Regions from separate parts of the Kinneretia sp. DJ1R-11 genome, predicted to be linked through region 1. Evidence: riboswitches for the same ligand, from Rfam matches in the RefSeq annotation. Region 1 holds a riboswitch; the other holds the start of a gene.
The links. Region 1 has a riboswitch for glycine ahead of LNV23_RS23440 (D-amino acid dehydrogenase). Riboswitches for the same ligand answer to the same signal wherever they lie in the genome.
Positions count from the first base shown of each region.

Region 2: linked by a shared signal. The riboswitch ahead of gcvT (glycine cleavage system aminomethyltransferase GcvT) and the one ahead of LNV23_RS23440 (D-amino acid dehydrogenase) in region 1 are both predicted to bind glycine.

Region 1 is NZ_JAJIRR010000023.1:9,753-13,005, reverse strand. It holds gene LNV23_RS23445 (M28 family metallopeptidase) at 1-1,304, opposite strand, end outside; glycine riboswitch at 1,445-1,537, shown strand; glycine riboswitch at 1,539-1,657, shown strand; gene LNV23_RS23440 (D-amino acid dehydrogenase) at 1,818-3,134, shown strand.
Region 2 is NZ_JAJIRR010000007.1:124,361-127,613, forward strand. It holds gene LNV23_RS13450 (dTDP-4-dehydrorhamnose 3,5-epimerase family protein) at 1-443, opposite strand, end outside; gene rfbF (glucose-1-phosphate cytidylyltransferase) at 440-1,225, opposite strand; glycine riboswitch at 1,398-1,501, shown strand; glycine riboswitch at 1,518-1,626, shown strand; gene gcvT (glycine cleavage system aminomethyltransferase GcvT) at 1,694-2,824, shown strand; gene gcvH (glycine cleavage system protein GcvH) at 2,938-3,253, shown strand, end outside.

The sequences.
Region 1 (3,253 bases):
CGGCCGAGGTCCTGGTGATGCTGCCAAACGGCCGAATCGGTGTGGCGCCAGACGATGCGGTAGCCGGCCACCTCGGATTCGGGCGCCAGGGTCCAGCTGAGCGTGCTGTCGTTGCTGAGCTCCGTGGCGTCCAGGCGCACGTTCTGCGGTGCGGTGGGCGCCAGCGCCAGCGTCGCCAAGCCGGCGGCATTGATACGGGCGACATTGGCCACGTAGGCGAAATCGACGAACTCGGGCAGGTCCCCGTAGCGCACGCCGTTCTCCTCGCGCAGGTTCTGGTGCTGGTGCGCAAAATTCTCGAAGGGCTCGGAGAAGCGCACCGCGGCATAGCCGCGCTCGAGGAAGGGCAGGTGGTCGCCACCGCGCAGATAGCGGTCGCGGCGCTGGATCAGGTTGACGGTGAAGCCGGGCAGGTAGCGCTCGCCGGCAGCTTTCAGATGGCGGCCCAGCTGATGGGTGGGCAGGTCTTCGCTGCCCCCGGCCAACACCAGCTGCTGCAGCGATTCACGCGCAGCCTCGTTGGCGCGCGCCTCGGCATCGGGCGTGGGCGTGTTGGCGCGGGCGGCCACCAGCATGCGCAGCAGCGGGTCCAGGCCGTCGGCAAACAGGCGCAGCTGGCGCTCGTCCACCTGGCCGGCATCGCCGCGCGGGCTGCCGATGATGTCGTTGGTGATCATGGCCTCGATGGGCAAGCCCTGGCGCCGCGCCTCGCGCGCCCAGTGGGTGGCGCCCAGCAGACCCTGCTCTTCACCCGGCACGGCCATGAAGACCAGGGTCGCTGGAAAGCGGTGGCCGGCCATGGCGCAGGCCAGCTCCATCACCGCGGCCACACCCGAGGCGTCGTCGTTGGCACCGGGCGAGGCGCCCTCGGCATCCATCACATCGCCGTTGCGCGAGTCGTAGTGGCCGCTGACCACCAGCAGGCGCTGGGCCGCCGCCGGCGCGGTGCCGGGCAAGGTGGCCACCACATTGACCAGGGTGGCCGCGCGCGGCATGCGGTTGCCGGCGGGCTCGACAAAGCTGTCCAGGCTCACCTGCAGGCGGCCGCCGCTGCGCCGCGCGCACTGCTCCAGCTCGGCCTGGATCCAGCGCCGCGCGGCACCGATGCCGCGCTGCTCCGATTCGGTCTCGGACAAGGTGTGGCGGGTGCCGAAATCGACCAGGCGGCGGATGCGCTGCTCGATGCGCGGCGCCGAGATCTCGGCCAGGATCTGCTGCACGCGCGGATCCAGCGGCGCCGGTTGAGCGACCGCAGCCATCGTCATCACGCCGCCCAGGGCAGCTCCCAAGATCCAAGCACGCATGCACATCAACCAGTCATCCTGGCCCCAAAAACGAAGGCCCTGATTCTGCGAGCTTTGCGCCAGCGCCGCTCGGCAAGCGCGCCAAAGCCCCCCCCGGCATTTGCCCCTAGAGCCAGTGGCACGGCCGCCCCCTACACTGCGCCTCGGATTCAGGAGAGTGCAGGCCCAGCCGGGCCCTGCCGCCGAAGGCGCAAGCTCCCATACTCGCTCAGGCCCCGTACTGGATCCGTCAACAAGCCGAATGCTGGAGAGAGCGGCCCGCGCAGCCGATGCGCAAGCCGCCACCGAAGGAGCAAGGCCATGCCCCCGGGGCGCGGCTGAATCTCTCAGGTAACAGGGACAGCGGGAGCGGCGCGCGTCAAGCGCACGCTCTGCCATTGCCCGATCTGTGCTCCACCTGGCTCGCGCACCACTTTGGGGTGCCTCACCTGCCTGGAATGAAACACAGCCCGCGCTGGGCCTGGGCGTACGCCTGCGCGTCTCACTCAACGGTCTGTTTGTCTTGTTTCAGGAGTGCACACCATGCACGCAATCGTCCTGGGCGCCGGGGTCACCGGCGTCACCACCGCCTGGTATCTGCGCCAATCGGGTTTTGAAGTCACCGTGATCGACCGCCAGCCCGCGGCCGGCCTGGAAACCAGCTATGCCAACGGCGGCCAGATTTCCGTCTGGCATGCCGAGCCCTGGGCCAACCCGGGCGCGCCGCTCAAGGTCTTGAAATGGCTGATGAAGGAGGATGCGCCCCTGCTCTTCCGCCTGCGCGCCGACCCGGCCCAGTGGCGCTGGGGCCTGCAGTTCCTGCGCGAATGCACGCCGGGCCGCACCGCCCACAACATCCGCAACATCGTCAATCTGGGCCTCTACAGCCGCGAGCAGCTGCAACGCCTGCGCGCCGCCACCGGCATCGCCTACGACCAGCGCCAGCAGGGCATCCTGCACTTCTACACCAGCGAGCAGGAGTACGCCGCGGCGCAGGAGCCGGCCCGCATCATGCGCGAGCAAGGCTGCGAGCTGGACATGAAAACGCCCGAGGAATGCGTGGCCATCGAGCCGGCGCTGGCGCAATGCCGCGCGCAGATCGTCGGCGGCAGCATGACGCCCAGCGACGAATCGGGCGACGCCCATCGCTTCACCCAGGCCCTGGCCACCCTGGCGGCGCAGGCCGGGGTGAAGTTCCGATACCAGACCCGGGTGCTGGGCTGCGAGCGCGAGGGCCAGGATCTGGCGCGGGTGATCGTGGCCGATGCGAACGGTGAAATCGAGCGCCTGGGCGCCGACCGCTTTGTGCTCTGCCTGGGCTCCTTCAGCCGCGGCCTGGCGCGCGAGCTGGGTGTGTCGCTCAACATCTACCCGGCCAAGGGCTACTCGATGACGCTGCCGGTGATCTCGCCCGCACACAGCTACCAGGTCTCGCTGACCGACGACGAGTACAAGCTGGTGTTCTCGCGCCTGGGCGACCGCCTGCGCGTGGCCGGCACGGCCGAGCTCAATGGCTATGACAGCACGCTCAATCTGCGCCGCTGCGAAGCCTTGCTGCGGCGCACGCGCGAGCTGTTCCCGCAGATGGTGGCGCCTGAGGGCCAGCCCAGCGGCGCCCAGTATTGGACCGGCCTGCGCCCGGCCACGCCCTCCAACCTGCCTTACATCGGCGCCAGCCGCGTCGGCCGCCCCTTCCTCAACACCGGCCACGGCACCCTGGGCTGGACGCACAGCTGCGGCTCGGCCGCGGCCCTGGCGGACCTGATCTGCGGCCGCCGGCCCGAGCTGAACTACGCCTTCTGCGGGCCTGAGGTCGATTCCTGGGCCGGCCGGGCGCAAGCCGCCATTTGAGCGAACCGGCCCAGGCCCGCTGGCGCGGGCCTTGTAAGCCGGCCGGCCTTCCTCTACCCTGAGGCCAGAGCCGAGCGGACCCGTCCCCAGCGTCAGAGCCCGGCACAGTGCACGCATCC
Region 2 (3,253 bases), on a different contig from region 1:
CGCAGGCCGGCCTCGTGCTCGGGGCTGTAAGGGGCGCTGTGCTGGTACAGCATCTGCACATCGTCGCTGAGCGTCTGGAAACCATGGGCGCAGCCCTCGGGGATGAAGACTTGCCGCTCCTGGGAAGCGTCCAGCACGACACCATGCCAGCGCAGAAAGCTTGGCGAGTCCGCACGCAAATCGACCACGACATCAAAGACGCGGCCGGCAATGCAGCGCACCAGCTTGGCCTCCAGCGCCGGCGCATGCTGAAAATGCAGGCCGCGCACCGTGCCACGCTGGGCCGTACGGCTGAGATTGCTTTGCTTGAAATGCAGGCCCGGCCGGCCCAGAGCCGCGAACTCCTGCTCGCAAAACCAGCGCGTCAGGCTGCCGCGGGCATCACCGCGCGGCTGGGTCTCGATCTCCCACAGGCCGTCTATCGGGCTCGGCGAAAACTTCAAGGCCAGACCTTCCAGGGCGCGGCATTGGCCTGCCAGAGTTCCTCCAGCCGGGTCTTGTCGCGCAAGGTGTCCATCGGTTGCCAGAAGCCCCGGTGGGTGTAGGCGGACAGCTGGCCCTGGCGTGCCAGGGTCTCCATCGGGCCGCTCTCCCAGACGGTGGCGTCGCCCCGGTCGATCAGCTCGAGCACCGAACGCTCGAGCACAAAGAAGCCGCCGCTGACCCAGCTGCCGTCACCGAGCGGCTTCTCGGAAAACTTGCTGATACGCTGGCCCTCGATATCGAGCGCGCCAAAGCGCCCGGGCGGCTGCACCGCGGTCACGGTGGCCTGGCGGCCTTGTGCCTTGTGGAACTCGATCAGCGCCGTCAGGTCAACATCGGCCAGACCGTCGCCATAGGTGAAGCAGAACGGCCCTTGGTCGGCGCCGTCGCTCAAATAATGCTGCACGCGCTTCAGGCGGCCGCCGGTCTGGGTGTGTTCGCCGGTGTCGACCAGGGTCACGCGCCAAGGCTCGCAATGCCGGTCGCGAATCTCCATGCGGTTCTCGGCCAGGTCGAAGGTGACGTCGGACATGTGCAGGAAGTAGTTGGCGAAGTACTCCTTGATCACATAGCCCTTGTAGCCCAGGCAAATGATGAAGTCATTGATGCCGTGCTGCGAATACAGCTTCATCAAGTGCCACAGCACCGGCCGGCCGCCGATCTCGACCATGGGTTTGGGGCGCACCGAGGTTTCCTCGGCCAGGCGCGTGCCCAGGCCTCCGGCAAGAATCACGGCCTTCATCGCAGGGGACCCTCCATGGCTGACACGCTCCCATCCATTGCACTTATGAACAATTCAGCATAAAGCCTGGCTGCCATGCCCAAAAGCCGGAGTCGCACCGCAGAGAGCCGCCGTCTTTGCCACAGCAGCGGTCAAAAAACTTCGGCCGAAGCCCCAAAAAGCGCCGCTACAATCCCGCCGGTCAGGAGAGAGCTTCCTCGCGGAAGCCGCCGAAGGCGCAGTGGCACTGGTGATCCCACGCTGCGAACGCTCAGGCAAAAGGACTGATAAAACGCCCGTTCACAAAACGTCGGGCGTCCTCACTGGAGAGAGACGGGTTTCGAGCCCGTCCACCGAAGGGGCAAGCTGTTGGCAATACGCCGGCGGCCAATCTCTCAGGTAAAGCGGACAGCGAGGGCATACCCACCCCACTCCTTGAGCCGGTCTCGAGGGTGTGGGCCAGATGTCTGCCCTCGAAAGTTGCCCGCCATGTCCGCTGCTGACACCTCCGCCCCCCTGCTCAAGACCCCGCTGCACGCTCTGCACATCGAACTCGGCGCCAAGATGGTGCCCTTCGGTGGCTATGACATGCCGGTGCAGTACCCGGCCGGCGTGATGGCCGAGCACAAGCACACACGCGCTGCCGCCGGTCTGTTCGATGTCTCCCATATGGGCCAGGTCCGCCTGATCGGTGACGGCGCCGCCGCTGCGCTAGAAACCATCGTGCCGGTCGACGTCATCGACCTCGGCCTGTTCAAGCAGCGCTATGCCCTGTTCACCAATGAGCAAGGCGGCATCCTGGACGACCTGATGATCGCCCGCCGCCCGGACGACCTCTTCGTGGTGGTGAACGCCGGCTGCAAGGTGCAAGACATCGCCCATATGCAAGCCAAGATCGGCGACAAGTGCCAGGTCTTGCCCCTGCCCGAACAAGCCCTGCTGGCCCTTCAAGGCCCGCAGGCCGTGACCGCCCTCTCGCGCCTGAACGCTGACGTGGCCAAGCTGACCTTCATGACCGGCGGCTTCTTCAATCTGGACGGCATAGCCACCTTCCTGACCCGCTCGGGCTATACCGGCGAAGACGGCTTCGAAATCTCGGTCCATCAAGACCAAGCGGTCGAACTGGCCCGCAAGCTGCTGGCCCAACCGGAAGTCAAACCCATCGGTCTGGGCGCGCGAGATTCGCTGCGCCTGGAAGCGGGCCTCTGCCTCTACGGTCATGACATCGACACCAGCACCACCCCGGTGGAAGCTTCGTTGACCTGGGCCATCCAGAAGGTGCGTCGCGCCGGTGGCGCCCGTGCCGGCGGCTACCCCGGCGCTGTCGTGGTGGACGAACAGCTCGCCAGCGGCGCCGCCCGCAAGCGCGTCGGCCTGGTCAGCAGCGAACGTATGCCGGTGCGCGAAGGCGCCAAGCTGGTCAACGCCGAGGGCGTGGAAATCGGCGTGGTCACCAGCGGCACCCTGGGCCCGACGGTGGGCAAACCGGTGGCCCTTGCCTATCTAGCCAAGGAATTCGCCGCCCTGGGCACCGAGGTCTTTGCCATCGTTCGCGACAAGCGCACGCCGATGACGGTGTCCAGCACCCCGTTCACACCCAACGGCTATTTCCGCGGCTGAGCGGCTGAGCGCTTGAGAGTCGCTTCGACTCATATCGCGCTTGCCCGGCCACGACCGGGCACCCTACATTTCAATTTCCTTTCCCCCACCTTCCGAAAGCAACGGAGCACCGCATGAGCACAATCAAGTACACGCCTGACCACGAGTGGGTCCAGATCGAAGCCGACGGCATCGTCACCGTGGGCATCACCGTGCACGCACAGGACGCACTGGGCGATGTGGTGTTCGTGGACCTGCCGGCCGTGGGCAGCAGCTTCGCCGCCAAGGAAGTGGCCGGCGTGGTCGAGTCGGTCAAGGCGGCCGCTGATGTCTACATGCCGGTGTCCGGCGAAGTGACCGAAGTCAACGAAACCCTGCGCGACGACCCCTCGCTCGCCAACAGCGACCCGCTGAAGACCGGCTGGTTCTTCAAGGTCAAGCTCAGCGACG